3 regions of the Bacillus sp. FAU20 genome follow, and region 2 is predicted to be linked to each of the others. Evidence: predicted binding sites of a transcription regulator. Region 2 holds the regulator's gene; each other region holds the start of a gene.
The links. The regulator Rex, encoded in region 2, represses fermentation and respiration genes when NADH is low (regulators of the CRP and FNR family bind a similar motif). The targets are predictions, from matches to a motif close to TTGTGAAATATTTCACAA.
Positions count from the first base shown of each region.

Region 1: a site for Rex is predicted at 5,760-5,777, ahead of adhE (bifunctional acetaldehyde-CoA/alcohol dehydrogenase). Genes of this name have one in related genera too.
Region 3: a site for Rex is predicted at 5,249-5,266, ahead of nirB (NADPH-nitrite reductase large subunit). Genes of this name have one in related genera too.

Region 1 covers NZ_JBVYHY010000003.1:281,885-292,626, reverse strand. The annotation lists gene AC0OM3_RS01745 (ABC transporter ATP-binding protein) at 1-565, opposite strand, end outside; gene AC0OM3_RS01740 (FecCD family ABC transporter permease) at 552-1,580, opposite strand; gene AC0OM3_RS01735 (ABC transporter substrate-binding protein) at 1,586-2,533, opposite strand; gene AC0OM3_RS01730 (YrhC family protein) at 2,691-2,918, opposite strand; gene adhE (bifunctional acetaldehyde-CoA/alcohol dehydrogenase) at 3,046-5,649, opposite strand; gene AC0OM3_RS01720 (bifunctional cystathionine gamma-lyase/homocysteine desulfhydrase) at 5,911-7,044, opposite strand; gene AC0OM3_RS01715 (O-acetylserine dependent cystathionine beta-synthase) at 7,048-7,971, opposite strand; gene mtnN (5'-methylthioadenosine/S-adenosylhomocysteine nucleosidase) at 8,054-8,749, opposite strand; gene AC0OM3_RS01705 (class I SAM-dependent methyltransferase) at 8,764-9,402, opposite strand; gene AC0OM3_RS01700 (YrzA family protein) at 9,539-9,754, shown strand; gene AC0OM3_RS01695 (YrrS family protein) at 9,789-10,451, opposite strand; gene AC0OM3_RS01690 (peptidoglycan D,D-transpeptidase FtsI family protein) at 10,568-10,742, opposite strand, start outside.
Region 2 covers NZ_JBVYHY010000017.1:47,859-58,600, reverse strand. The annotation lists gene AC0OM3_RS12665 (HAMP domain-containing sensor histidine kinase) at 1-487, opposite strand, end outside; gene AC0OM3_RS12660 (response regulator transcription factor) at 471-1,172, opposite strand; gene AC0OM3_RS12655 (NCS2 family permease) at 1,318-2,643, opposite strand; purine riboswitch at 2,773-2,874, opposite strand; gene guaA (glutamine-hydrolyzing GMP synthase) at 3,028-4,566, opposite strand; purine riboswitch at 4,731-4,832, opposite strand; gene groL (chaperonin GroEL) at 4,973-6,607, opposite strand; gene groES (co-chaperone GroES) at 6,646-6,930, opposite strand; gene AC0OM3_RS12635 (CPBP family intramembrane glutamic endopeptidase) at 7,322-8,071, shown strand; gene AC0OM3_RS12630 (YdiK family protein) at 8,068-8,259, shown strand; gene AC0OM3_RS12625 (redox-sensing transcriptional repressor Rex) at 8,289-8,918, opposite strand; gene AC0OM3_RS12620 (ABC-F family ATP-binding cassette domain-containing protein) at 9,106-10,742, shown strand, end outside.
Region 3 covers NZ_JBVYHY010000026.1:267,411-278,152, forward strand. The annotation lists gene AC0OM3_RS23280 (precorrin-2 dehydrogenase) at 1-309, opposite strand, end outside; gene AC0OM3_RS23285 (sirohydrochlorin chelatase) at 302-1,012, opposite strand; gene AC0OM3_RS23290 (uroporphyrin-III C-methyltransferase) at 1,009-2,433, opposite strand; gene nirD (nitrite reductase small subunit NirD) at 2,493-2,810, opposite strand; gene nirB (NADPH-nitrite reductase large subunit) at 2,826-5,231, opposite strand; gene ric (iron-sulfur cluster repair di-iron protein) at 5,440-6,147, opposite strand; gene AC0OM3_RS23310 (excalibur calcium-binding domain-containing protein) at 6,351-7,301, opposite strand; gene exsG (exosporium protein ExsG) at 7,510-7,662, shown strand; gene AC0OM3_RS23320 (hypothetical protein) at 7,881-8,090, shown strand; gene AC0OM3_RS23325 (arylamine N-acetyltransferase family protein) at 8,187-9,026, opposite strand; gene AC0OM3_RS23330 (esterase/lipase family protein) at 9,580-10,742, shown strand, end outside.

The DNA of each region.
Region 1 (10,742 bases), on a different contig from region 2:
TTCCAAACTCCTCATTTAATCGTTTCACAAGTTCCATTACTTCCAACTGGTGAACGATATCTAAAAAGGTTGTTGGTTCATCCAATAATAAGACATTTGTACGTTGCGCTAGCGTCATCGCAATCCAAGCACGTTGCCGTTCCCCTCCTGATAAAGAATGTAAAAGACGATATTCATACCCTTCAAGATTTGTAACAGACAATGCCCAATCAACAATTTCTTCATCTTCTTTATTTAAGCGGCTACTCCATGATTTATGTGGACCTCTTCCGAACTCAATTAGTTCTTTCACTGTTAAATCTAATTGATGATCATGCATTTGTGGTAACATTGCTAATTGCTTCGCTACATCAGCACTCTTCATCATATGAATATTTTTCCCATCTAAAATGATGTCCCCTTCGCTTTGTTTCAGTAGCCTTGCTATTAAACGAAGCAAAGTAGATTTTCCCGATCCATTCGGACCAATTAAACTAACGATTTCTCCAGCCTTAATATGTACATTCATATTTTGCATTTGAAATCTTTCAGAGTGTGCGTAAAACACTTTGTTAACGGAAATCACTTTGTTTTCCTCCTCTATGAATTAAATATAAGAAGAACGGACCACCTAAGAAGGACAGTAAAATACCAACAGGCAATTCGATTGGGTCAAACCAACTTCGAGCTATTGCATCCGCAAAAACAAGTAATACCCCGCCGCCAAGGCATGATAAAGGTAGCAAATATCTATAATCATTTCCAACTAATAAACGTAGCATATGTGGTACGACAAGACCGACAAATCCAATAAGACCAGACACACTTACTGCAATTCCAGCTAATAATGTACTTACTACGATTAAATAAAACCGACTTTTTTCCACATTATGTCCTAATAACTTTGCCATTTCATCTCCAAGCATTAACACTCGAATATGCTTAATACCAAAGAAAGCTAATATAATGGCGAATATTGCATAATAAATAATCATGTTTAAATGTGCCCAACTTACACCACCAATACCGCCCGCTAGCCACGGTAACACCGATTGTACTTTGTCACTATGTAATAACATTAATGCTGACGTTGCTGCACCAATTAATGCATTGATCGACACCCCTACTAAGACGATTCTTGAAGGTGGTGCCCCTTTTTGCCATGATAAAGCATAAATAACCATCGCTGTTATGAAAGCTCCTAAAAACGCCCCTAGTGGTAAAAAAGCTAGATGCTGTGGGAATAAAATCATGATGACAATTGCTACAAGGCCTGCTCCAGATGAAACTCCGATAATACCAGGATCTGCAAGAGGGTTTCTCATAACTCCTTGTAGCAGTGTACCAGATGCAGCTAAACATGTTCCTACTATAAACCCAATGAGCACTCTCGGTATGCGAAGATCCCATACAATTCGATGAACTGTCGAACCTTCATCTTGTATACCTGTTAAAATATCTCGTACAGAAAAGGATAAACTTCCTGCGAAAAGACCGTAAAAGAGACCTAGGATTGTTAATACAACTAAAGTAACTGCTATTATCCATCTTTTTTTCGCAAAAGGATGTTCCTTTTCTCTTACTACTTCACTACTTTCCATACGTATCATTTCCTTACATCTTGTATACTTTTATACATAAAGTCCATTGCTTCTGTAACTTTTGTACCAGGATTAGATCCAAATAAATCAGGTGGCAAAATAACTACGCGGTTTTGTTTTACTGCCTCTAAATTTTTCCACGCTTCATTTTTCATCATTTCGCCTTCGAATGCTTTTTTCACACTTTTTGGATCTCCGTGTGTAATTAAATAAATCACATCTGGATTCGCCTCAATAATACGTTCTACACTTAGCTGTGCATATTGCGGGTATTCTTTCGTTTCTGGAAAATCAGAAGCAATATTTTTTCCGCCTGTTTTTTCTAAAATATCACCTGATAAAGATGTTGGTAATGCCGCTAAATAAGTTCCTGGTGCGCCATACACTAGCAAGGCTTTCACATCGCTCTTTTTCTCATATTTCTTCATTTGATCATTCATTTTTTGATTAATTTCTTTTGCTTTATCTTCTTTCTTCATTACCATTCCATATAATTCAATATTTTTTTGAATATCTTGTACAGAATTCGCAGAAGAAATGATAACTTGCGTTCCTTGTCCTTCAACCGTTGGCACATTCTTTTGGAATCCATTGTTAGCAACAAGTACATCGGGCTTTAAACTAGCAATTTGCTCAAAGTTCGGTTGATGTGCATTCCCAATTACTTGTGCTTTCTTTAACTCCTCTGGAAGAGTTAATTTCGTATCTGGGCGACCTACTATGTTTCCACCTAAAGCATGAATAATATCCATGTCTCCCATACTTAATGTTGCAAAACTTTCTGGCACTTTATCGAATGTTACCTTTCTTCCTGATAGGTCGGTAATTTCGATTTTCTTTTTTCCTTTTTCTGTTTTGGTTGCAGACGCTTTTCCGTCCCCTTTGGCACTGCAACCTATTAACAAGAAAAAAATAGATAAAATCGCTGTAAATAGCGTAATAGATTTTTTCATTTCTTCACCTCTAATTGATAATGATAATCATTAACCACTATTCTACTTTAATTGATAAGGATTATCATTGTCAACACGAAACGCATACATTTTTCTACAAAAAACAAAAAGCGTGACAAAAAGATTTTTTCTTTTCGCCGCGCTCTAGTTAACAATATTATTCACATTCATTTTCCTCTAGCTGTTCACGCATCACTTTCACACGCTGAAAGAAAAAGAACGATAAACTTAAAAATATAACGATGCTCCCCATCATAACAAAAAATTGGATTGTCTCTTTTGCTCCACTCGGAATCAATAAGCCAACCATTAACAATGTACTTACAGCGAGAAGCATTTGTCCAAACCGAGTATAATCTTCTATTTTTCCTTTTAATTCTTTCATTATATTCTCACTCCTCCATTTCACTGTATCATATTCTATGAAACTGAAAGACCAGTAAATACAGCCATTCTGGGAGATGTTTTCCAATAAAAAAAGAGCCGCTTTTACTGCGGCTCTTTTTTTATCATTATTCACCTTTATATGCTTCCATATAAATTTCTTTCAGCTCTGAAATAAGCGGTAACTTTGGATTAGCAGTTGTACATTGATCTTCAAAAGCTCTTTCTGCTAATACTCCAACAACCTCTTCAAATTGCTCTTTATCGACTCCTTGTCCCGCAATACTCATATTAATATTTAAGCTTTTTCCAAGCTCAATAATTGCTTGGACGAGTGATTCCACCCCTTCTGCTACCGAACTTGCTGGAAGCCCGAGCATTCTCGCTATATGTGCATATCTTTCATCTGCCACAAAGTGCTCATATTTTGGGAACAATGCGTGTTTTCTTGGCTTAATAGCATTATAGCGGACTACGTGCGGCATTAGAATGGCATTTGCGCGTCCGTGCGGAATATGGAATTCTGGTCCAATCTTATGTGCTAAGCTGTGATTAATACCGAGGAAAGCATTTGCAAATGCCATCCCTGCAATTGCAGAAGCGTTATGCATTTTTTCTCTTGCTTCTTCATCATTTCCATCTTTATATGCTCTCGGTAAATATTTGAATACGAGATCAATAGCTTTTAATGCTAATCCATCTGTATAGTCATTTGCCATAACAGACACATACGCCTCAATTGCATGTGTTAAAACATCCATACCAGTATCTGCTGTTACATTTGGTGGTACTGTCATTACAAATTGTGGATCAACAATTGCTACATCTGGTGTTAATTCATAATCTGCGAGCGGATACTTTATATTATTTTTCTTATCTGTAATAACCGCAAATGGTGTCACTTCTGATCCCGTTCCTGATGTCGTTGGAATCGCAACAAACTGCGCCTTATTTCCTAATTCCGGATATTTACATGTACGTTTTCTTATATCTAAAAATTTCTGTTTAATGCCATAGAATGTCGTTTCTGGATGCTCATAGAATAACCACATTCCTTTTGCTGCATCCATAGCTGAACCACCACCAAGTGCGATAATTACATCTGGCTTAAAGCTTTTCATCATTTCCGCACCTTTGAAAACAGTTTCATCTGATGGATCTGTTTCGACCTCAAAGAAAACTTCAACTTTCACATCATTTGCATGCTTGTTTAAATAGTGCGCGACTGTATCGACATAGCCATGTTCAACCATTCCGGGGTCCGTTACAATAAATGCTCGTGAAATGTTAGGCATATTTGCTAAATAAGCTGTAGCATGTTTTTCAAAATAAATTTTTGGTGGCAGTTTGAACCACTGCATATTCTTTTTTCTATTTGCCAGCCTTTTTATATTTAATAAATGAGTCGCTGTTACATTTTGGGAAACTGAATTCTTTCCGTATGAACCACAACCAAGTGTAAGTGATGGAATAAATCCATTATATATATCCCCTATTCCACCTTGTGATGAAGGTGCATTTACAATGAGACGGCAAGCTTTCATACGTAACCCAAATTGCTTTTGCACATCTTTATTTGTAGAATGGATAACTGCTGAATGTCCTAAACCACCGAGATTTAACATTTCTTCGCAATATGCAAATCCTTCTTCTAAGGAATTCGCTTTTACACAAGCTAATACTGGGCTCAGTTTCTCACGAGATAGTGGATACGCTGCTCCGATACCTTGTATTTCAGCTACAAGCATTTTTGTATTTTCAGGTACAGTAATCCCAACTAATTCGGCAATATACTGTGCTGATTTCCCAACAATATCACTATTTACTGCACATGTATTTTCGTTAATAACAAGCTTTTCTAATTGCCTTCTCTCTTCTTCTGTTACAAAGTAACAATTGTTTGCAATCATTTCTGTTTTCACATCATCGTAAATTTCCTTATCTACAATGATTGCTTGCTCAGATGCACAAATCATACCGTTATCAAATGTTTTTGATAAAATTAAATCATTAACTGCTCTTTTTACATGCGCCGATTTCTCTATGTAGCATGGTACATTACCAGGGCCTACACCTAGCGCTGGTTTCCCAGTAGAATAAGCCGATTTCACCATACCAGCCCCTCCAGTTGCTAGAACGAGTGCTACACCATCATGGTTCATCAATTGTTTCGTCGCTTCAACAGACGGTCTTTCAATCCATTGAATACAGTGTTTTGGGGCACCAGCTTTCATCGCTGCATCATATACGGTTTTCGCTGCTGCCACAGAACATTTTTGTGCGGAAGGATGAAATGCGAAAATAATTGGATTTCTTGTTTTTATCGCAATTAACGCTTTAAACATTGTTGTCGACGTTGGATTCGTTACTGGTGTTACTCCAGCTACTACACCGACAGGTTCCGCGATTTCTATTATTTCTTCATGAGGATCTTCGTGAATAATCCCTACCGTTTTATCTTGCTTTATACTATGCCAAATATATTCAGTGGCAAAAATATTTTTAATGCATTTGTCTTCATATACACCACGGCCAGTTTCTTCAACTGCCAATTTTGCTAGCGGCATATGTTGATCAACACCTGCTAATGCCATTTCATGAACAATGTTGTCAATTTCTTCTTGTGTAAAACTTTCTAATGCTTGTAAAGCTTGTTGACCATTATTTACTAGCGTATCAATCATCTTTTTTACTTCCTGCATTTCATTTACAACTTTCTCTTTGACTACCATGTGAATTTCCTCCTATTCTACTATTACGGTCCTTATATGTCCCTGTAGGTCAAAATAAGTCCCAATTAACACAAAAAAATAGAGATGCTTTCCTACATGAATTTCATTGTTTGTGAAATATTTCACAAGTTTATTTGTGAGTAACATTTCCTGAATTCAATATACACGAAATCATTTCGTTTGTGTATGTCTATTTTGTGAAATGTTTCACAAAATAACATAATACAAAATACACTGCTAATATTAGCAGTGCATTTTGTATTATGCTAGCGCTTGTGCTAAATCTTCAATTAAATCTTCACCATCTTCAATACCGACAGAAATACGAATTAATGTATCTGTAATTCCTAATTCTTTGCGGCGATCCGCTGGGATTGATGCATGTGTCATTTGAGATGGAATAGAAATTAAACTTTCTACCGCTCCTAAGCTTTCAGCAAGTGTAAAGTATTGTAGTTTCTCAAGTACTTTATTTAATGTTTCTTCACTATCTACATCAAATGAGATAATAGCACCAAATCCGTTTGCTTGTTCTGTTGCTAATTCGTGATTTTGATGTGATTCAAGACCTGGGTAATATACTTTATTTACTTTTGGATGATTATTTAAGAACTCAGCAATAGCACGTGAATTCGTTTCATGTTCTTCCATACGAATTCCTAATGTTTTTAAACCGCGAAGTAGTAAGAAGCTATCTTGTGGCCCAAGAATACCTCCTGTTGAGTTTTGTACAAAATGAAGATCTTCTGCTAGTTGTGGGCTATTTACAACTACTAAACCTGCAACTACGTCACTATGACCTCCTAAATATTTCGTTGCACTATGAAGCACAATATCTGCTCCTAAAGAAATCGGCGACTGCCAATATGGCGTCATGAATGTGTTATCAATAATTGTTAATAGGTCTTTCTCTTTAGCAAGAGTAGATATTTTCTTAATATCAGTAATTTTTAGTAGTGGGTTCGTTGGTGTTTCCACATAAATTGCTTTCGTATTTGGACGAATTGCTTCTTCAACTTCCTCTAAGTTTGTTGTATCTACAAATGTATGCTCAATACCGAAACGGTTTAATACTTTCGTAATAACGCGGTATGTTCCACCATAAACATCATCTGTTAAAATAACGTGGTCACCTTTTGAGAACAACATAATTGTCGCTGTAATAGCAGCCATTCCTGAACCAAATGCAAATCCAGCATGCCCGTTTTCTAATACAGCAATCATTTCTTCTAAAGCTGCACGTGTTGGGTTACCTGTACGTGAATATTCATATCCTTGATGCTTACCAACTGCTTCTTGTTTGTACGTACTTGTTTGATAAATCGGTACGTTTACAGATCCAGTTGAAGGTTCTCCTATGCGAATACCATGAATTAACTTTGTCTTTGCTCTCATTTTTTATTCCCATCCTTTGTATATGTCTTTACTTAAATAGCGCTCACTGCTATCAGGAAAAATGGTTACAATATTTGTACCTGGTGGTGCCTTCTCTGCCTCCAGTAAGCTCGCATGAAATGCTGCTCCTGAAGAGCTCCCAACGAGAAGTCCTTCTTTTTGCGCTAATTCTTTCACTCGTAAAAATGCATCTCGATCAGAAATCGTATGAATTTCATCAAAATAAGATGTCTTCAAAAATGGCGGGATAAATTCCAGTCCAATTCCTTCGGTCTCATGTGAACCAGCCTTACCACCATTTAAAATAGATCCTTCTGGCTCTACGATAACTGTTTTAATATCTATATTTTTTTCTTTCAAATAAGATGCAGTCCCCATAAACGTACCGCCAGTTCCTGCTCCAGCAACAAATATGTTAATCTCTCCATTCAATGCGTCCCACAATTCAGGTCCTAATGTTTTAAAATATGCACGAGGATTTGCCTCATTTGCAAATTGACTTGGAGAGTATGAATTCGGTATTTCATTTACTAACTCTTTTGCTTTTGCAATTGCACCGGTCATTCCTTGCTCAGTCGGTGTGTGCACGACCGTTGCACCTAGCGCTTTCATTAATTCTTGTTTTTCAATACTAAATTTCTCTGGTACACAAACGATAACACGTAAATCATATTCTAATGCTGCAAGTGCCAGTCCAATACCAGTATTCCCAGCAGTGGGTTCAATAATTGTTCCACCTTGGGTAACAAGCCCTTTTTCTAGCGCATCTTCGATTAATTCTCTTCCTAAACGATCCTTAACGCTTCCGCCTGGGTTATAAAATTCAAGCTTTGCAAATAAACGGACCCCTTTCGGAAGTGGAAAACGAGTAATTTCTACAATTGGTGTATGACCAATTAACTCATGAACTCCACGATATACATTCATCGTGTTCTCCCCCTTGTTTGCCAATAAAGAAAAGGCAACTGTATGTATTTTCTTTATATGAGACAGTTGCCTTTTTGTTACATTACTTTAACTCTTCTAACACTTTTACGATAAAGTTTGTAGAATGAAGAGCTGCTTGATCTAAAAACTGATCAAATGAAACATTTGATTCTTTACCAGCAATATCAGAAAGTGCGCGAATGATAACAAACGGAATTTCATATTGGTGGCATACTTGTGCAACAGCTGCTGCTTCCATTTCTACCGCATAAAGATTTTCAAATTTATCACGGATGGCTGCAACGCGGTTCGGATCACTCATAAATGAATCACCTGTTGCAATCATACCTTTTACAACTTGAATATTTTCTTCAGCCTGCATACATTTCTCAGCTAATGCAACTAACGCCTCATCAGCTTTAAATCCAGGCGGCATTCCTGGTACTTGACCATATTCATAGTTAAATGCTGTTACATCTACGTCATGGTGACGAACTTCAGTGGAAATAACTACATCACCAACGTTTAGAGAGTGATGGAATCCACCTGCTGAACCAGTATTAATTACTTTTTCAGGCTTATATTTTTCTAATAAAATTGTCGTTGACATCGCTGCATTTACTTTACCAATACCAGACTTTAACAAGATTACTTCATGCCCTGCTAATAGCCCTTTCGTAAATTCACAACCTGCAACCGTTTCTGTCTCTGCTTGTTCTAATTTGTCACGTAAAATACGTACTTCTTCTTCCATTGCTCCAATTACAGCAATTCTCAATCTAATCCCTCTTTCTATTGCTTAGTTGCCTCCATTACCCAAACGAAATGATTTAATCTCGTGAACGTTACATGGAAGCCATTGTTTTCAAAAATAGTCTGCATAACTGGAATACGTGTATAGTATTCCGTTTGCAAATCGTTTGCTAACTGATGGAAACCTCTTTGTTTTGCTGTTTCAACAGTTTTATCATATGCATCTTGATCTGCAAATATCGTATCAGCAAACACTATTTTACCACCTTTGTTTAGCAATTGACTATACTTCGCAATCGCTACATTTTTTTCATCATCTGTTAAATGATGAAATGCATAGGTGCTTACAATGGTATTAATTGAATTTGGAACTTCAAATGAAAGAAAATCACCGTCTGTAATTGAAAATTCTTTTGGCAATTTCTCTTTTGCAATCATGCGCATTTCACGCGACGGTTCTATACCGTAAACTGTGCGGCCAGCAAGTAATAATTTATTTGTTAAATTACCTGTACCGACACCAAATTCTAATACATTACCAAATGACTTGTTAACTACATCCTCTAGAATGTCCTCATAATGGGCGAAAACTTCTTTATATTGTATATCTTCGCCTTGTACAAATGAGTCGTACGTATGAGCCCACTCATCAAATAAACCATTAAATTCTGTACCCATAAAAATTCCCCTTTTTCTTATCGGTTTTATCAGTATGATATTCCCTCTTTCTAAAAATGTCAATTGAAATGTACATGGTATTTCCTTCTTTTCTTTGTTACACTATAGTTGATTACATAGGAGAGGGGCCGTCTTCATGTCATTTACCTTTGAAATGTTAGAAGATAAAGTAGAGTTTTTTGAAGCGGGAGACTTAGCTTCTTTAGAACGAAAAATTAGTGAACAAATTGATAATAATAAAGCACTTATGCTTGAAGTTCATCACATCTCACATCAAATGGTTATGGATCCTGAAAGCAAAAGACCGTATTATAGCGCGGTTGTTCATTTTAAATTAAAGAAATTGCGTTAACAAAAAAGAGAAGCTCCTAAGGAGCCTCTCTTTTTTAGTTTAGAGTTTGAACAAGTACTGGTTTCCAGCCCTCATTGTCTACCCAATCAATATTTACATAATATCTTTTCCCACTTTGCTTATCTTGAACATCACCATAAGCTTTGCTCTTTCCAGTTTTGTCTCTTCCAACAAAATGGAATACTAATTGCTCTTTCGGTACTTCAATACCCGCAGCAATTGCACTTTGCATCTCATTCCAATCTGATGACCCCTGTTTAAACGTCATCGCCGGTGATGAACCTTGTTCTGTTCCTACAGCTTTCCAAGAAGGTTTTGTGTAAGCCTCTTTTGCCTTGGATACAGTTTTTTCAGCTGATACTTTCTCGTTAGCTTTCGCTTCTTCTTCAGCTTTTTTCTGTTCTTCTTCAGCCTTTAACTTCTCTTCTTCAGCTTTTTGCTTAGCTTCTGCTTGCTCTTGTTCTTTTTCTTTTTTCTTAGCAGATTCTTTATCTTCTGATTTTCCAGCTTTCTCATTCTTTGTTGTTTGTTGAGAGACTTTCTTATCAGTAGAAGATGCTTGCTCTTTCGTACTAGGAACGAACAATTGATATGCTACAATAGCTACTAATAGTAATACAATAGCGATTGCAATATTTAAAACACCGTTTTGACGACGTTTTTGTTGTTTCTGTTGGAATCTTGATCCTCCTGCCATTCTCCAAACCTCCATGCAGTTTTTCCTAATTGCTATTGTAACATTAAATCTAGAAAGGTTGAACATTTACAATGATATTTTCATGAAATGAAGACATTTCACTATAAATTGCAAGATTACTTTTCATTCTCCAATTGATAGATTGCTCCCACCATATCTTTAAAAATAGGTGTAACTTTATTCACTTTGCTATCAGTCTCTAGATCAACAACAACTAAAGCATATCTTGGATTCTCATACGGAAAATAACCTGCAAACCAGCGATTCACCCTCGTCCCTTTCCCTGTTTGC
Region 2 (10,742 bases):
CTTTTCTAGATCTTTCAATATCATTATTATTTGAATAATTGATAGCAAACGAAGTTGCATTACGAATTGTATTATGCAAATTAATTTGTTCTTCTTGCGCCTGCTTCGTTTTATACAAAACCTTACCACTTTCATCCGTAACTAATATTTTAAAAGCATCCTGCCTCTGCTCTAAATTTTCATTTTCTAGCTCTATCATACTTTGTACAGCATCTAATTTATTTGCATCAACCATCATTTCCGCGGTACTTTGCGCTTTACGATTAATTTGTTCCATACCATCTCTATAATTAATCTCAGCATGTCGACTAGCATCTTCAAAAACAGGTGCTACTATCTTCGTTGATACAAAGAGTCCTAATAACGCACAAGCAGTAAATGCAGTAATAAGTTGAATTCGTATACTCCGTTTCACACTCTTTATTATCTTCCTAATTAATTCTCGAATTTTCCTAACATAAGTAAACGGATTAAATATCTTTTTCAATCTTATACCCCACTCCCCATACTGTTTTTATATATCTAGGTTTCCTTGGATTCTCCTCAATCTTTTCACGTACTTTTCGAATATGCACCATTACCGTATTATCAGACTGGAAAGATCTTTCGTTCCAAACCTTTTCATAAATTTGTTCCGCGCTAAAGACCATACCCGGATTACGAGCTAGTAATTCTAGAATTGAAAATTCCCTTGGGGTCAGTTTCACTTCTTCTCCGTCCACAATAACTTTATGGGTCGAGATGTTTATTTTCATCTCTCCAATTTCTAGCTCGTCCTCATTTTGTATAGCGAAACCATTCATTTTCATATAACGGCGTAACTGAGATTTAATTCTTGCGATTAACTCTAACGGATTAAATGGTTTCGTTACATAATCATCTGCACCCGTTGTTAACCCTAAAATCTTATCCATATCTTGCGTTTTCGCAGAAAGCATAATAATAGGCATTTCTTTCGCTTCCCTTACCTTCATACACATATGAATACCATCCACTTTCGGCATCATAATATCTAATACGACTAGATGTACTTCATTTTCTTCTAGTAAACGTAATCCTTCTTCTCCGTCTCCTGCTTGTAATACTTTATATCCTTCATTCTTTAAATAGATTGTAATTAAATTCCGAATTTCTTTTTCATCATCTACGACAAGTATTGTTTCGTGTGCCACAATATCTCCCCCATCACTTTTTTAATCCCTAACTTCTATTATAGGAAAACTTCTGAAGAAAAACGCTCGGAAATCCTTAAGATTTTCTGAAGACGCAAAAAAGGTCTAGACTCCCCTTAAGTCTAGACCTTTCAAAAAACCCCTTTTATTTACGAACGTAGATGAAATATAGTACGAATAAAACTCCCATAACATACATAATCGGATGAACCTCTTTACGACGACCACTCACAACCATTGTAATTGGATAGAAGATAAATCCAATCGCAATCCCAGTTGCGATACTATACGTAAGTGGCATAGAGATAATTGTAAAGAATGCTGGTACTGCAATCTCGAATTTCTTCCAATCAATTTCCCCTAAGGAAGAAACCATCAAGATTCCTACAATAATTAAAGCCGGTGCCGTTACAGCTGGCGTTACAACACTTAGTAATGGCGAGAAGAATAGTGCCAGTAAGAAGAATCCTGCTGTTACAACTGCTGTAAATCCAGAACGCCCTCCCGCTGCTACCCCTGCAGAAGATTCAATGTAAGACGTTGTTGTTGATGTACCCAAGATCGCACCAATTACAGTTGCAATCGCATCTGCAAATAACGCTTTTCCTGCACGTGGTAATTTATTGTTCTTCATTAATCCTGCTTGATTCGCAACCGCTACAAGCGTACCTGCTGTATCAAAGAAATCTATAAAGAAGAACGTTATAATAACAATCCCCATTTGAACTGTGAAAATATCGCCGAAGTGCGTTAACGCCACGCCGAACGTTGGTTCTAGACTCGGTATTGCTCCCACCACAGCTTTCGGAGTATCAATTAATCCTGTTGCAACTCCTAAGATCGCTGTAAGAATCATACCGTAAAATACTGCACCATTAACTTTCTTAATCATGAAGATGATCGTAGTAACAACCCCGAAGATTGCTAGTAACGTTGTGCCCTTTGTTAAGTCCCCCAACCCAACAAGAACCGCATCGTTTTTCACGATAATTCCGGCATTTTGGAATCCAAGGAAAGCAATGAATAATCCAATACCTGCTGCTACTGCAAACTTTAACTCCGATGGAATTGCATTAATGATTTTTTCACGAATACCTGAAGCAGTAAGAATAATAAAGATAATACCTGACATTAATGTTCCAGCAATGGCCGTTTGCCACGGAATACCCATCGTTAACACTGCTGTATAAGCAAAGAACGCGTTAATTCCCATACCCGGCGCTAAAGCAATTGGATACTTCGCGAAAATACCCATAATTAACGAACCGATCGCTGCCGCTAATGCCGTAGCAACGAATACTGCACCTGGATCCATCCCTGTACCTGCTGGTAACCCTTTAACATTTCCAAGCGACAGCGTAGCAGGATTGACAAATAGTACGTAAGCCATAGATAGAAATGTCGTTAACCCTGCTATGAACTCAGTCTTATAATTCGTACCGAGCTCATCAAACTGAAAATAGCGTTTCATCTTACGTTTCCCCCGTTATATGATTACTCGCCGCATTTCTCCTAGCCCTCTTTTATCCCGAGAAATAAAAAAGGCTTCCATTGCATTTATACATGGAAGCGTTCTATAAACAAAGACAAGTTTCCCCTCATCTTTATACAAACGCCTCGTAGTCAAGCCATTTACGGTAGCTAGGTAGAAACTTTCGGGCCATATCCCCGATATTATACGACGGCTATAATATTCACTTTTCGTTTGAATTACATAATCATATTAACTCGACGAAGTAGTTTTGTCAATTTAAAAACGAACATTTTTATAAAATTTTATAGTTTCGTTCGTATTAATACCAAAATAAAAAAGATCCATCTATGCATAAGCAATAGATGGACCTTTTTATAAATACTATTCCCACTCAATCGTTGCTGGTGGCTTACTCGTTACATCATACACGATACGGTTAACGTGTTTTACTTCGTTTACGATACGTACAGAGATTTTCTCTAATACGTCCCAAGGGATACGTGCCCAGTCAGCTGTCATACCGTCGATAGATGTTACCGCACGGATACCTACTGTGTAATCGTAAGTACGCTCGTCACCCATAACACCTACGCTACGCATACCAGGAAGCGCAGTGAAGTATTGCCAGATTTCACGGTCTAAGCCCGCTTTAATAATTTCTTCACGTAAAATCGCATCAGATTCACGAACGATTTCTAATTTCTCTTCTGTGATTTCACCTAATACACGAATACCAAGACCCGGTCCTGGGAATGGTTGACGCCATACGATTTCATCAGGAATTCCTAGTTCAGACCCTAATACACGTACTTCGTCTTTAAATAACGTGTTTAAAGGCTCGATTAATTTGAACTGCATGTCTTCTGGAAGTCCACCAACGTTATGGTGAGATTTAATTGTTTGTGCAGTTGCTGTACCACTCTCAACGATATCTGTGTAAAGTGTACCTTGCGCTAAGAAGTCCATACCTTGTAATTTAGACGCTTCATCATCAAATACGTAAATGAATTCGTTACCGATGATTTTACGTTTTTGTTCTGGATCTTCTACACCTTTTAACTTGTCCATAAAGCGGTCTTTTGCATCCACTTTAATAACGTTCATATGGAAGCCTTCGCTAAATGTTTTCATAACGCCTTCCGCTTCGCCTTTACGAAGTAAACCGTGATCAACGAAAATACATGTTAATTGGTCACCAATTGCTTTATGAATTAACACTGCTACAACAGAAGAGTCTACACCGCCGCTAAGTGCGCATAGTACTTTTTTGTCTCCAACCGTTTCACGGATTTTCTCTAATTCTACTTCGATAAAGTTCTCCATGTTCCATCCTTCAGAACAACCACAAGCACCGAATACGAAGTTTTTAATTAAATCGTTACCGTGCTCAGAGTGACGTACTTCTGGGTGGAATTGTACACCGTATAATTTTTTGTCTTCATTGCTCATACCAGCAATTGGGCAAGATTCACTTGTTGCGTCTACTACGAATCCTTCAGGTAAACCAGTTACTAAGTCACCATGGCTCATCCATACAACTTGCTCTTCTGGAAGGTTCGCATATAATTTTGATTCGTTCTCTACTTTAAGAACAGCTTTTCCGTACTCGCGGTGATTTGCACGCTCTACTTTACCACCGAAGTGTTGCGTCATAAGCTGCATACCGTAACAAATACCGAAGATTGGTAAACCTAGTTCAAAGATTTTTTCATCACAATGTAATGCACCTTCACCGTATACACTATTTGGTCCACCAGAGAAAATAATCCCTTTTGGATTCATTGCTTTAATTTCTTCTGCAGTAATTGTATGTGGATGAAGTTCACTGTATACACCGAACTCACGAATTCGACGTGCTATTAACTGATTGTATTGACTTCCAAAATCTAAAACGATAATTGTATCGTGTTGTTTCTTCAAAATAATCACCCCAACGTTAGTTCTCGTATATAAATATTTTCACCAATTTGGCGAAAAGCATTACCAATATAATAAAAAAAGCCAGTCCTCCGCCTCTAGTCTCATAACAAAGAAAAGGCAGGGGTCTGGCTTTATAAAGAAAGATAGTCTCCGCTCTTTATAAATATAAGACACACTGCCTTCATAGTCAGGTTGTTTACGGTAACCCGGTAGAGACTCTCAAACCATATCATTGAGGATATATGAAGGATCGTTTTATATTATCTTCCTAGATTCTAACAATGAAGTATCAATATGGTCAAGAGAGAAAGCGACAAAATTCTACAGAAATTCATTTCCTTTTTTAAAAAACATAAAAAAACATCCATTTCTATATAGAAATGGATGTTTTTTAGGGCAAACGGAATTACATCATTCCGCCCATACCGCCCATGCCCATGCCGCCCATGTCAGGCATTGCTGGTGCATTTGGTTCTGGCTTGTCAGCTACTACAGCTTCAGTTGTTAAGAACATAGCTGCAACAGATGCTGCGTTTTGAAGTGCAGAGCGAGTTACTTTAGCTGGATCTACGATACCAGACTCAAGCATGTTAACCCATTCGCCAGTAGCTGCGTTGAAACCAACGCCTACTTTTTCGCCTTTTAGACGCTCTACAACTACAGATCCTTCTAGACCAGCGTTGATTGCGATTTGGCGAACTGGCTCTTCTAGTGCGCGAAGTACAATGTTGATACCTGTTGCTTCGTCGCCTTCAGCTACGATAGAAGCTACTTTTGTGTATACGTTCATAAGTGAAGTACCACCACCTGCAACGATACCTTCTTCTACTGCTGCACGAGTTGAGTTAAGTGCATCTTCAATGCGAAGTTTGCGTTCTTTCAACTCAGTTTCAGTTGCTGCACCTACTTTAATTACCGCTACGCCACCTGCAAGTTTTGCAAGACGCTCTTGTAATTTTTCACGATCGAATTCAGAAGTTGTTTCTTCTAATTGCGCACGGATTTGACCGATGCGAGCTTCGATTTGTTCTGTGCTTCCTACACCTTCAACTACAGTTGTATTTTCTTTCGTTACAACAACTTTACCAGCGCGTCCTAAAGATTCAACTGTAGCAGATTTTAAGTCACGGCCTAATTCTTCAGTGATTACTTCGCCACCTGTTAAGATTGCGATATCTTCTAGCATTGCTTTACGACGGTCACCAAATCCAGGAGCTTTAACAGCTACTACGTTGAATGTACCACGAAGTTTGTTCACTACTAATGTAGCTAAAGCTTCGCCTTCTACATCTTCAGCAATGATAAGAAGTGGTTTACCTTGTTGTACCACTTGCTCTAATACTGGTAAGATTTCTTGAATGTTAGAAATCTTTTTGTCAGTGATTAAGATGTATGGGTTATCAAGAACTGCTTCCATTTTGTCAGAATCAGTAATCATGTAAGGAGATGCATATCCACGATCAAATTGCATACCTTCTACTACGTCTAATTCTGTTGTGAATCCTTTAGACTCTTCTAAAGTAATAACGCCGTCGTTACCAACGCGCTCCATTGCTTCAGCGATTAATTGACCTACTTCTTCGTCAGCTGCAGAAATAGCAGCTACTTGTGCGATAGAAGATTTGCCTTCGATTGGTTTAGAAATCGTTTTTAATTCTTCAATTGCAGCAGTAACAGCTTTTTCGATACCTTTACGAAGACCCATTGGGTTCGCACCAGCTGTTACGTTTTTAAGACCTTCACGAATCATAGCTTGCGCTAATACAGTTGCAGTTGTTGTTCCGTCACCAGCTACATCGTTTGTTTTGCTAGCAACTTCTGCTACTAACTTCGCACCCATGTTTTCGAATGCATCTTCTAATTCGATTTCTTTTGCGATTGTTACACCATCATTTGTAATAAGTGGTGAACCAAATTTTTTCTCAAGTACAACGTTACGACCTTTTGGTCCAAGTGTTACTTTTACTGCGTTTGCAAGAGTGTCGACACCGCGAAGCATCGAACGACGTGCTTCTTCACTAAATTTAATATCTTTTGCCATAATAATTGACCCCCTTGGATTTTTTAAGATTTATATAATTAACCGATAACTGCTAAAATGTCACTTTCACGTAAAATCAAGTAGTCTGTACCTTCATATTTCACTTCAGTACCTGCATATTTTGAGAAGATGATAAGATCACCTGCTGCTACCTCTAAAGCAACACGCTCACCATTCTCAAGCACTCGACCAGTACCTACTGCAACAACTTTACCCTCTTGTGGTTTTTCTTTTGCAGTATCTGGTAATACAATACCACTTGCTGTTTTTTCTTCTGCTTGAACAAGCTCAATTACAACGCGATCACCTAATGGCTTTAGCATGAACAATAACCTCCTCATTTTGTTATGTAAATTTCTTTTATTAGCACTCAAGTCATCCGAGTGCTAACACACTTATAATAATAAATAATCTCAATTTCTTTTGCAAGTAAAAAAATCATAATTTTTTCGCAAATTACTATATAAACTTTCTATATAGAATACCGCCTTTACTATATGAATCGTTGTTTCCCCTACTCGTATGTTACAATATGAAAGACACCCTAAGTTGTTTTCGCTAAACGTACAACTTTTTCCTGTCTCCTACTTTAATTTCAAATAAAGATTTACAAAAAAATCATAATTCGAATGAAAGTTTATATCGTAGATAACATATTTACATGTTATCCTACCTTATCTCATACACTAGAGTTAGAAAGGATGGTTAAACCATTTGAAGAAACAATACTGGTGGATTATCGTTACATACATTTTAATGCAGTTATCTGGCGTTGTTGGATTACCACTTCTCCTAAAAACAGGACTCTATGATAATAGAGGATTTACCATTGAGGAAAAAGGACAAATCATAATGGGACACTGGGCAATTATTAGCTTCTTTGTTGCATTATGTATCATACTTTGGTTACTTAGAACAGATATTCGTGACAGGCATTTAGATGCAATGCGCTCTTCTGTCCCAGCTACTATTGGATGGATTTTCATCGGGTTCTTCTTAGCTTTCTTTTCACAAATAGTTGCCGGTATGATCGAGATGCAGCTACTAGGAATTAAGCAAGGTTCAGAAAATACAATGAAACTGATGGAAATTGCAAGAACGACACCTTGGTTCCTTATTGTCGTATCTATAATCGGACCTATCTTAGAAGAAATCGTATTTAGAAAAATTTTATTTGGTGCACTTTATAAGAAGTTTAACTTCTTTATTGCAGCTATCATTAGTTCGCTTGTATTCGCAGCAATTCATTTTGATTTTACTCACTTATTGGTATACACTGCTATGGGGCTCGTATTCGCCTTCTTATATGTGAAGACGAAACGTATTATCGTTCCGATTGCAGCTCATGTTGCGATGAATACATTAGTTGCTATTGGGCAAATTTTTATGAGCAATGAGCAAATTCAAGAAATGATTAAAGAAGCTGAAAAAATGCAAGGCTTTATCGGAGGATTTTTTGTATGAGAAACTCACCATTGTTCATGGCTGCACTATACTTCCTTCTTGGATGTATCTTTACACGCTTGGCCATTACGAACGTGACAGATACAATCTGGAATATGTGGACAATACTATTTGCAGTTATGGCAACAATTGATTTTAATTTGGCACTTCGCCTTATATTAGTTAAATTCACAAAGAAGAAACAATAATAAAACGCAGAGGTCGCTTCCTCTGCGTTTTATTGTGGATAGTTTTTCAAAAAGTAAACTAATGTTTGTAACTCTACAGCTAAGTCAATATGATGAATTCTAATATTCTCTGATACGTTTAATCGCGCTGGTGTGAAATTCAAAATACCGTGCACGCTCGTTTCAGCTAATCTATCTGCTACAGCTTGTGCTACTGTGGCTGGTACTGTTAATATTGCCACTTGTATATCATTTGATAATCTCTCTTCTAATTCATCTAAATGATATACAGGAATGCCCCCGATTTCTGTTCCAACTTTCTCTTCACTAACATCAAATGCCATTTCAATTTTTGTATTATTGTTTTTCGTGAAATTATAATGTAAGAAAGCGGTCCCTAAATTACCTACTCCAATAAGTGCTACACGTGTTATATCATCTTGATCAAGTGTTTCGCGGAAAAATGATAATAAATAATTTACGTTATATCCATATCCCTTTTTCCCTAACGCTCCAAAATACGAAAAATCTCTTCGTATTGTTGCGGAATCTACTTTTACTGCCTCACTCAATTCGGCCGATGAAACACGCTGCTTACCAGAAAGAGATAAGTTTTGGATAAATCGATAGTATAGAGGCAATCTTTTAGCAGTGGCTTGTGGAATCTTTTGCTGATCCATATGACCTCTCCTCTCTTCCTATCATTATTCATATACTTTAATCAAATACAGAAGTTTAGCACTCATTAAATTCCTTGTATAATAAAGAGAAGAAGTATTCTCTCTTTATTTTAAACTATACACTATTTTTAGTATGATTGAGAAATATAAACATGGCAAAGTTAAGAAATTATTTGAGGTGAAAACATTGATTTTATTACAAGTAAACGCGCTTTCGAAATTATACGGTGCAGAAACAATTCTGGCAAACATAAAATTGGAAGTACAAACAAAAGATCGTATCGCATTAGTTGGAAGGAATGGAGCAGGAAAATCTACATTATTAAAAATAATCGCTGGTGAATTATCTCATGATGGTGGCGAAATTATAAAACCAAAAGATGTCTCAATCGGATATTTAGCTCAAAATACTGGACTAGAAACGTCTTTAACAATTTGGGATGAAATGCTAACCGTCTTTACCCACTTACAGCAAATGGAGACAAAACTTCGAAGGCTTGAGCAAGAAATGGGAAAAGAAGAAAACTTTTCAAACGAAGCTACATATGAAAGATTGTTAGCTGAGTATGACCAATTGCAACTCAATTATAAAGATCAAGGTGGATATCAATATGAAGCGGATATTCGCTCCATTTTAAGCGGCCTTGGCTTCCCAGTTGAAACGCACCAGACGACGATTTCTACTTTAAGCGGCGGGCAAAAAACAAGATTAGCTCTCGGGAAATTATTATTAACAAAACCAGACTTACTTATTTTGGATGAGCCTACAAACCATTTAGACATCGAAACATTAACGTGGCTTGAGCAATATTTACAAGGTTATCCTGGCGCAATATTAATCGTTTCACATGACCGTTATTTCTTAGACAAACTCGTTACACAAGTATATGAAATTTCGAATAAAGAAAGCAGACGATTTGTTGGTAACTACAGTAAATATTTAGACTTAAAATCAGCATTATATGAGCAAGAAATGAAACGTTACGAAAAACAACAAGATGAAATCGCAAAACTTGAGGACTTCGTTCAAAAGAATATAGCTCGCGCTTCTACAACGAAACGGGCTCAAAGTCGCCGTAAACAACTAGACAGAATGGAATTATTAACAAGACCATTAGGGGATTCTAAGTCAGCATCATTCCACTTCGATATTGAAAAGCAAAGTGGAAATGATGTTTTACAAGTAAATGATGCAACCATCGGCTATGATGAGAACCCTATAATTGAACATGTAACTATGCGCTTAACTCGCGGAGATAGTGTTGCTTTAGTTGGTCCAAATGGAATTGGGAAATCCACATTATTAAAGTCTATTGTGAATAAGTTACCACTATTAAATGGTGATGTTTCTTTCGGATCAAATGTATCTGTTGGTTATTATGATCAAGAACAAGCAAACTTAACATCTTCTAAACGGGTTTTAAATGAACTATGGGATGAATATCCACTGCAACCTGAAAAAGAAATCCGTACTATACTCGGGAATTTTTTATTCACAGGAGATGATGTACTGAAACCAGTATCTTCCCTTAGTGGTGGACAAAAAGCTCGATTAGCTCTTGCAAAACTTATGATGCAAAAATCAAATTTATTAATTCTAGATGAGCCTACGAACCACCTTGATTTAAATAGTAAAGAAATTTTGGAGAATGCTTTAATTGATTACCCAGGGACTCTTCTATTCGTCTCACATGACCGCTACTTTATTAACCGTGTAACAACGACTGTGGTTGAGTTATCAACAGAAGGTGCACAGGAATATTTAGGGGATTACGATTACTACGTTGAAAAGAAAAATGAAATGATTGAACGTGCAGAACTTGA
Region 3 (10,742 bases), on a different contig from region 2:
ACCATCACTTACAACGTTAACCCACTGGAAATCATGAGCGGCCTGTTTGACCATCATATTTACAGCGTGTTGATTTGTAGCTGCATAAATAAGGTGAGCATCTTTAATATCATCATTACTAAAAGCTTTTTGCTTCCAAGTAATATAAGAAAGTCCCTTCATTTCCTCGCAAATTTCTGGGCTGATAACGGTGACAAAAGCGCCTGTATCTTTTAATCCAGACGCTTTTCGATATGCAATTTTACCTCCACCAATGATAATGACCACTTTATTTTGTAGATTAAACATAAGAGGGTACATGTTATACATATATGCATTCCTCCATTCGTTCTAATAATGTTAACTTCATGTATGTATCAAACTGAAGACAGTTACAAGTCGTAACGTGATCATATTTTTTTGTATGCAATTTAATTTTTTGAAGTAATAATCCGGTAAAGAGAAGGTACGGCATGACATATACATGGGACGCAGTCGATGTTATAGCCTTGAGCTCAGCAGCAAAAGAGGGAGTTCCTTTCGTTAAAAAGGAACAGGATACTGGCATACCAAGTTTTCGTTCGACAGCTGCTCTGATTTGTTGTAATTCATGTATCGGTTGTGGATCACTACTGCCTCGTCCTACGAGTAAAATACTACTATTTTGCATTGACATAGCTTCACGTATTCTTTTCACTACAAGTTCCACCATATGTGGATGTGTACTAAAAGGAGGTACAACTGAAAATGTTATGTGTGGATATTTCTTTTGTAGTTGCTCTATTTCAAAAGGAATATCACGTTTATAGTGAGCTGCTGCAAATAATAAAACAGGTACAATCATTATTTCAGTTACTCCCTCTATTATCGTTTCTGTAACTGCATCCGAAATAGTAGGTGTCGTTAGTTCTAGAAAAGCTATTTTTTGAATTCTTTCGTTTCGCTCTTTCATAACAGATTGAATAAATTGAATGAATTGTTCATTACCTTCTTGTAGCCGGCTCCCATGTCCAACATATACAATTCCTTTCATTGTCTCACCATGTCTTTCTTCATAAGAGTTTCTTGTAATTGATGATCTACGTTATGAAACCCAACTTTATTTGCATAGTGTAAAGTTGGAACGTCGGTATACGAGAATGGGAGAGTAAGAATATTGATAAAGCCAAGGCGTTTTATTTCTGCTAGAAACGTATCAATAGAAGCACGACCTTCAAATACAATGCTATCCCATGAGAATTCAGAAAGAATACGTGAATGAATTTCATCGAAGCGATGATCAATTGTGTACTCATGAGTCATCATATAGGAACCAGCACCAATTTTTTCTTGAATAACAGCAATTCGGTTAATGTTTCGTCCTAAATAAATCGTTGAATTCGAAGAAAATTGCGCAGGTTTACTGAACAATCCATATTGCATGAGCTTTTCTTGAATAGAAAGGTTCATATACTGAAGTTCTGCCTGTAAGGAACGAATATCTTTATAATATTTACTGCATGATTGCATTAAGATGTCTACACTGTCAGCGGAACAAAATACAAGACGATCAACGTTAAAAATCTTATTGATTTGTTCAGAGGTTAATGTGTATTCTTTCTTTTTGAAAGTTGGAATTTGATATATTTCTGCACCGGACTCTTGTAACATTTGCTTTATTGCGCTTTTTTTATTTGTTGCAGATGCAAATAAAACTTTCTTGCTGTGCAATGGCTTGCGTTCTTTCCAAGAGATTTGATTACGTAAGGAAACGACATCACCAACAATTGTCATAGAAGGATTAGAAATATTCTCGTTTTTGACGATAGGAACAATAGTTGAAAGTGTTCCTGTGACAACGCGCTGTTTCCCTGTCGTACCCCATTCGATGACTGCTATTGGTGTATCTTCCTTTTTGCCTGCTTGTAGTAAATTTTCGCAAATTGTAGGTAAGTTTTTTATACCCATGTAGTAGGCGATTGTGTCGCTATTGTGGGATGAATTATATTTTCCATGATCGGTTAAAGGACCTTTCGCATGCCCAGTTAATAAAGTGACGCTATTACTATAGTTGCGGTGGGTGAGGGGGATGCCAGCATAGCTACTAGCGGCGATGCTAGATGTAATGCCTGGTACAATTTCATATGGAATGTTCGCAGATGCTAAAGTTTCTGCTTCTTCACCAACACGGCCAAAAATAGATGGATCTCCGCCCTTTAAGCGGACTACGATTTTTCCTTCTTTCGCAAATTGAAGGAGGTGGGCGTTAATCATTTCTTGTCGCATAGTATGATTCTTTGGCATTTTTCCGCAATAAATAAGTTCGCATGTTTCTTTTGTATAACTAAGAAAGAAAGGGTTTAATAAACGGTCATATAAAACGATATCTGCACGATTTAAACAATCTATCGCTTTCTTTGTAATAAGCCCTTCATCACCTGGTCCTGCACCAACTAAATATACATATCCGTTCATAATCGCACCTCATCTATTTTTATGTAAAAGGAAGCCAGGGGGAGGCTTCCTTTCGTAAATTACATGTATATATAAATATCCCCGTCAATAACTTCTACTTCATACGTTTGAATACAACCGTCATCAGGTTTTTGAACTTCACCTGTTAGTAATGAAATTTTCCAATCATGTAGTGGACAAAAGACGAATTCGCCAGACACAATTCCTTCTGCTAACGGTCCGTTTTTATGAGGACAACGATTTTCTACAGCTCGAACATCGCCATTTGAAAGGCGGAATAGGGCGATAGATATACCTTTCATTTGCACCTCTTTACCGATTTGAATAGGAAGGTCTTCTGCACGCATAATTTTTATTTTATCTTTCGTTTGTATCATATAAATCACAGCTCCTTATTTCACAGTTTCTACTTCATACATCGCTTTTAACGACTTCGTTTCTATTGCTTGTCCCCAAGCTTCTTTATATGTGCCACGAGCTGTTTGGAAGCGTTCATTTAGTGTAGTGACCATATTTGCATCTTGCAGTATTTCTTTTATGTGATCGAAGCCTAAACGCTCTGTCCAGTAGGCAGTACGCTCTCCGTAAATACCAGTTTCACGATAATATTGCATGTAAGCTGTAGCGATGCGAAGGACATCATCTTCAGTAGGGACAATCATTACAAAATCAGCTTCGCGTACTTCCGTACCACCATTTCCGCCAATATAAAGTTGGTATCCATTTTCGACACAAACAACGCCAAAATCTTTCGTCAGTACTTCCGCACAGTTACGCGGACAGCCCGTTACACCCATCTTCATTTTATGAGGTGTATCTACCATTTCTAATGATTGTTCAAGCAACATACCAAGTCCTAATGAATCTTTCGTACCGAAACGGCAGAAACGAGAGCCAACACATGATTTTACATTACGAAGAGATTTTGAATACGCATATCCAGAAGTCATATTTAATTCAGCCCATACGTTAGGTAAATCTTGTTTCTTAATACCGTATAAGCCAATTCGGCTCGCACCTGTAATTTTCACAAGTGGAACATCGTACTTTTTCGCAACTTCAGCAATTTTCATTAAATCATCAGCTGTTGTAACACCTCCGTACATGCGTGGAATAACAGAGAATGTACCATCGTGCTGGATGTTACCATTCATTCTTTCATTCACGAAACGGGATGATTTATCATCTTCATATTCTTCTGGAATCGCCATACGTAAATAGTAGTTTAAAGCAGGACGACATTTTGAACAGCCTTCTTCATGTACAAAACCAAGAACGTTTCGTACTTCTTTTGGAGATTTTAAACCTTTCTCATGAATGGCCGCTACGACTTTATCACGTGATAAAGGTGTACATCCGCACATACCGGTAGACTGCACAGAAGCATCAAAAGCATCTCCAAGTGTATGAGATAAAACTTGTTCTACAAGCGGACGACATTTACCACAAGACCCTGCGGCTTTCGTACAGCCTTTAACTTCTTCAAAAGTCTTTAACTCTTGTTCTAAAATGGCGTGAACGATTGTGCCTTTCGTAACACCATTACATCCGCAAATCGTGTCATCAGCACTCATAGTAGCAACGTTAAGTTCACTTTCTTCACCAGCTTTGTGAAGAATGGAAGCGGCTGTATATTCTTGTATATCTTCTTCTTTCTTTAACATGCTAAAGAGGCGTGTTCCGTCAGCTGTGTCACCATATAAAACGATACCGATGACTTTATTGTCACGAATTAATACTTTTTTATAGGAACGTTTACATTCATCAAAGATTGATATTGCTTTCGTTTGAGCATCTTCATAAATTTGACCAGCAGAGAATAAATCACAACCTGCAACTTTTAATTGCGTACCGACAATACTGCCCGAATATCCATCAGTTTGTAAATTTGTTATATGTTTTGCTAATATCGCACCTTGTTCATAAAGAGGAGCAACAAGTCCATATGCGATACCGTCATGTTCTGCACATTCTCCAACTGCATAAATGGATTCATCATTTGTTAGCATATAGTCATTGACTACAATACCGCGATTTACAATTAAACCAGCATCTTTTGCTATTTGCGTATTTGGGCGTATTCCGACAGCCATTACGATTAAATCGCAATCTACAACTTCACCATCTTCAAATTGAATGCCCTCAACATGGTCTGTACCAAGAATTTTTACAGTTTTCTTTTCCATTAAAAACTTCATGCCTTGGACTTCTAAATCTTCGCGCAGAAGAGAAGCAGCTTTCGTATCTAGTTGCTGCTCCATTAAGCTTGGCATTAAATGAACAACATGTACGTCCATTCCTAAGTCAATAAGACCTCTTGCCGCTTCTAGACCAAGTAACCCACCACCAATAACAACGGCCTTTTTCTTTTCTTTAGCGGTGTCTATCATAAATTGTGTATCTTCAATTGTTCGAAATCCTGTTACACCAGAGAGAGTGGAACCTTCTACAGGCAAAATAAAAGCACTAGAACCTGTTGCGATAATGAGTTTGTCATATGTAAGAGTACGATTTTTTTCTGTGATAATTATTTTTTCTTCTCGGTTAATACTTTGAACCCTTTCATCTGTATACAAAGTTATTTCATTTTCCTCATACCAACTATATTCATTCATAATGATATCTTGCATATTTGTTTTGCCTTGTAAAACATGAGAGAGCATAATGCGATTGTAGTTTGGATGTGGTTCATCTCCAAAAATAGTAATCTCATATGAATCACTATCATGTTTTAATATTTCTTCCATACAACGTATGCCAGCCATACCATTTCCGATCATCACTAAACGTTTTTTCATTTTCGTTTCCCCTTTTTATGTGAAGTATTGAACAAAGGATTATATTTCTATTATAGAAAATTTAAAAAGAGGGAGATGTGATATTTATCACATTTTTATAATGATTCACAAATTGTTAAAATTCGGATTTATTCGAGAGGGATGTGTATATTCTTTACCAAATGAAAAAACAGGACATAAGTATGTATACTCATGTCCTGCACTTGATTTATACTCTCGTAATTGCACGTGGAAATAAAATGTTATTTTCTAAATGAATATGCTCAAATAAATCAGACTCTAGTGCTTCAAGGCGTTGGTAAACAAGTCGATAAGTGCCGCAAGCTCCTTCTGGAGGAGTAAAGTCATTTGTAACTTTACGAAGCTCTTTAATAATGTTGCCTGCGTGGTTATGTTCATTTTCCAACTCATCTACTACTTTACGTAACTTCACATAGTTTTCTTCAGTTGGATTTTGTTCAAATTCTAAAATTAATGGAAAATTTTCTGTTTCTTCTTTAATTAAATGTTGTTCTAGTTCCATCTTTAGTTCATGAAATAGCTTATGAATTTGAGCTAAATGAGGCTGACTTGCCCCATGAACACGTACTACTTTTGTCACATACGGACTTAATTGTGGCAACTCTTCATTTAAATAGCGATGATGCTTATTTATAACATAATCAATCAATTCGCGATAAGAAGCATTTTTCCAATCAATTTCAGATTCATTTAATCGTTTCGTATTATGATAAAGCGTATTTAACTCTGTAAGCACTTCAGTAGCTGATAAATTTCTTTCATGAATTGCATCAATAAGTGGTTTATTGCCACCACAACAAAAATCTATTCTATATGATTTAAAAAGATCACTAGCTTTCGGGAATTGTGTAACAATCTCACCGACAATAGAAGTTTCAGTAAATGTATGTTCCATATGAATGCCTCCATAAAGTTTAAATGTAATATCTGAATTAAGAATAGCGATAAATTAAAATCTATGTAGTGATTGAAATCACTTATTCTGTGTCATTTTTGAGAATAATAATAAGAATGTTATTAAAATAAGGGGGGAAAGTAATAAGTGGTAATATTTTACGTTAATAAAAAAGAAGCTTAGTAAAAGCTTCTTTTTTATTATTATTTTTCACATGCAATTCCATCGCCATCACGATCAAGATGAGAGCTATAACCTGGTTGCCCTTTATGTAAAGGAGCTTTCCCAGCTGCTCTAACTGCAGCACAATTTTTGTAGTATGCACTATCAGTATTACCATTAGCTGGTTGTGTTTGAGCTTGCTGTGCTTTTTGCTCTTCTTGTTGCTTCCGATTTTGTTCGTCAGCTAGGCGTTTTTGTTCTTCTTGTTGTTTACGAGCTTGTTCATCAGCCTGACGTTTTTGTTCTTCTTGTTGCTTACGAGCTTGTTCATCAGCCTGACGTTTTTGTTCTTCTTGTTGTTTACGAGCCTGTTCATCAGCTAGACGTTTTTGCTCTTCTTGTTGTTTACGAGCTTGTTCATCAGCTAGACGTTTTTCATCCTCTTGCTTGCGAGCTTGTTCCTCGGCTTGACGTTTTTCATCTTCTTGCTTACGAGCTTGTTCCTCGGCTTGACGCTTCTCATCTTCTTGCTTTTGAGTTTTTTCGTCCGCCGCTTTCTTTTCTAGCTCTTTTTTCTGTTCGCTATCTTTTTGCTCTTCATTGTTAGAGGCAACTTTTGTACTAGTTGCTGTCGTTTTTTCAGAAGAAGGAGCTGAAATACCTAATAACGCAACAAAAATGACAAATAATACGGCTGTAATAATAAATTGTTTTTTCGCTACACCTGTTTTCTTAATAACAGATAAGATTGCTAGCACAAGGAAGAAAATAAATAAAACAAAACTTAAAATAGAAAAGAATTCAACAATTGGGTTATTAGAAGTTTCAGCACTAGTTATTATTGATACAATCGAAATCATAAAAAGAATAACGGCAGGACGACCATATTGTTTTGCTTCTCCATTTTTCTTAAAGAATGAAATGATACATAAAATTAAAAGAATAAAAGCAATAAAAAATAAAGCAGCACCAATATTACTCAAAATCGCCATTTTCATACCTCCATTTGTAAGATTTTTCTTATTGATTATATAGGAACTTATTGGATATTACACGTTTTATATAAATTTAGAAAATTAATATTTTTCCTAAACTTATAAACATTTATTTTGTATATAAGGAAAAATAGATGTATTTCCTATTACTTTTTGAAAGAGATTTCATAAATTATAGTATATCGATTGAAAGGAGGAGATTTGAATGGAATTTCAATTGTTGGTAACTTGTATATTACAAGAAGGTAATGCTTACTTTTTAGTAACGAAGGTAGACGATGTTATTACGTTAAAAGTACCGATTACTGCGGGAGTAGCAGGTTTATTCTTAGCTTTAGGTGTACCAAGATGTTCTTAATTTAAATCTCTATAGTAGAAGGGGAAGGGACATGCCTTCCTTTTCTATTATTACATAATATAATTATGTAAACTTAAATATCATATTTGTGATAGCACGTTTGAAATGGACATGCATATACTATAATGTTTCATTGGATGTTAGCGGTGAAAGGTAGTTTTAATAAGTGCATCCAGTGATGTTTTTAAGCTATGAAAATAAAAGAGGTGCTATTATATATGAAAAGAAAAACATTGGATATTCCAGTTACATTGCGAAGAGAGTGGTTTTTAATAGAGTTAGCTCATTTAACGAAAAAATATGGAATTGAAATTGCAACTAGCAAAATGGATGCTGCACCGTTTTTAAGAGATCAAGTTACGGAGTCAAAGATAGGGGAAGGGCTACAATACGATAAATATGATGATGAGTATATAATTGAAAATTAAAGGGTAACAACAAAATTAAATTAATTTATAACAAAATATAAAATAAAGCAGATTCTAAATATAGAATCTGCTTTATTATGAAATACTTGTAGTCAACTAGCCTCTTTCTAGTGTTTTTCCTACATATTTCTCTTGCGTTATTCCAAAAGAGTCACGAAGAATGCGAGCATAATCTTTAGATCCTATTGGTCGTTTATTTTTGGTGCCTTTAAAGGTTTCTGTATAATTTTTATTTGTTAATGATATGTGACCATAAGTAGTTAATTTACAAGTGATAGCTCCTTTATTAAAAGGAGATTCTTTATGCTCTACAATCACTTTTTGAATGTTATTCACTTTTTTCTCATCTATTGGATCTACAGTGAAAGCATAGCCTATTTTCCATTCGTTTGAAGGTTCAGATTGTAAGAAACTTGTAGATTCCCCGTTAGCTCCTTTTCTCATTTCTAAAATATGCGTACCTTTTCGAGTATTTTGCTTACGAATTCGATATTCTCCTGTTTGAGAGGAGATGACTTCTCCGTTAAAAGGGACTGGATGTAAAGGGAGATGAGATGCAAAACCTGCATCCACAACATAATCTTTATCCTCATGACTTAATATGATAATGACATGACCATCATCGGGTTTCCATTTATTACCGTACAGATCATAAACAGTACCGGCTACTTTGTATACTTGAAACCCACAATCAATTAAAAAATAATACAATAAGGAGTTTAATTCATAACACAGTCCACCTCGTTTTTGAATAAGTAACTTTTCTATTAAGTTATCTTTTGAGATATTTTTAATAGTACCAGCCATAATATCAAGATTTTCATAGGGGAGAATCATTCCCATTTTTAACAGAATTTCATCTAAATCATCAAATGTTATTTCTTTTGCAGGAATTTTTAAGCGTTTAAAAAACTCCTTTTGTAAATTGGTCATCATAAAGTATTCTCCTTTCTTTTAACAGAATTTTCTTCTGCTCACCGATAGGTTAGTACTTCTAAAAAGTTAATTCAAGTGCGCGGAAATTATCATAATATATGTTTCTGGAAATATGATTTTCTATTCGGAAATTTCAGTTTAATTTTTAATCGTAGGAAAGTCATATAATATAAGCTCCTTTAAAATTAGTTTGTATTTAATGAAAAGAAAGTACATATCTTTATTATATTTTTCAATAACTAACTAGTAATAAAATATTTTTTCACTAAAATTTTTTCAAGATTTGTATGCTTTATATAAACAATAATGATTTAAAAAATATCTGGGTGTAGCGAAGTTAACAATTATTGAGAAACTTTTTTGTCGTATTCTATCAAAAGGAAGAGGTAGAAACAAAGAGAATAACGAGAGTTAAGGAAGAGGGTATACAACTAGTAACCTTCTAAAAATAGGGCTAACATCTTTTTAAAATAAAAGATTAGCTATTATTAAGGAAGGGAAAATATAAAATATTATAAAGAACACCTTCTTTCAAAAAAATAGGGGGAGTAATATGCGACTGATGAGAAGATGTGTGGCCTTACTAATTGTATTTTTTATCATGGCTCCAACGATTAGCACAAATGTACAGGCAGAAGTTGTAAAAGAGCTTGGAAAGGGGTTTCCTGATACAGAAGTATTCACACCTGGAGAATGGTTTTTAGGCCAAAAACCAGCTAATTATGATGAGAATAAACCGCCAATTCTCTTTGTACAAGGAAGAAATGGTAATGCTGATAGTTGGTATGGAAAGACAGTATATCATGATATAAATGATATGTATGATTATGCTTTAAAAGCAGGCTATCAAACAGTGTTTATACAATTGTATGATGCAGCGGGGAAAGGTTCGGCTAGTCAGTGGGATAATGGAAAATTGTTAGCACAAAAACTTGAAGAGATATATAATCATTTCGGTAAAAAAGTTAATATTGTAGCGCATAGTAAAGGTGGTATTGATACACAAGCCGCATTAGTTGAATATGATGCGAATCGATTTGTTGGAAATGTTATTACACTTGCTACACCGCATCACGGCTCAAATTTAGCAGATTTGTCATATAGTTGGTGGGCAGGGTGGCTTGCTTCTATATTAGGTCAAAAAGATGATGGTACGTATTCGTTACAAATAGGTGAAATGGCAAAGTTTCGTTCAATAATAGATAACAACCCAGCAGCTAAATTAAACCGTTACTATACGGCTACTGGAACTAGCTGGGGACCAACATTTTCTGCATTATCTATGGGCGGGTTATATTTATCATCGTACGGTTCAAATGACGGACTAGTAAATGAATGGAGTGCGAAGCTATCGTACGGTACACATTTATTTACAGATTCCAGATTTGATCATGACAATATAAGAAAAGGATCAGCTGTTTTTGCACGAATTGAACCATATTTACGTACGACAAATGTGGGATTACCAGCTTTAGTAGCACCCAGCAATAGTTCAAATGAAAATCTAGAACAATTAAATACAACTTCAAATCAAAATATTTTAGGAGGCGAATTACCACAAAATCAGTGGATAGAGCAAAGTATTTCTGTTGATAAAAAGGCTGAAGGAATAGTTTCTGTACTAACTGCTTCTTCTGATGTAGAAGTACAAATGGTATCTCCAAAAGGAAAAATCTATGCAAATAAAGATAGCGCTATAACTACTGGTGAAGGCGA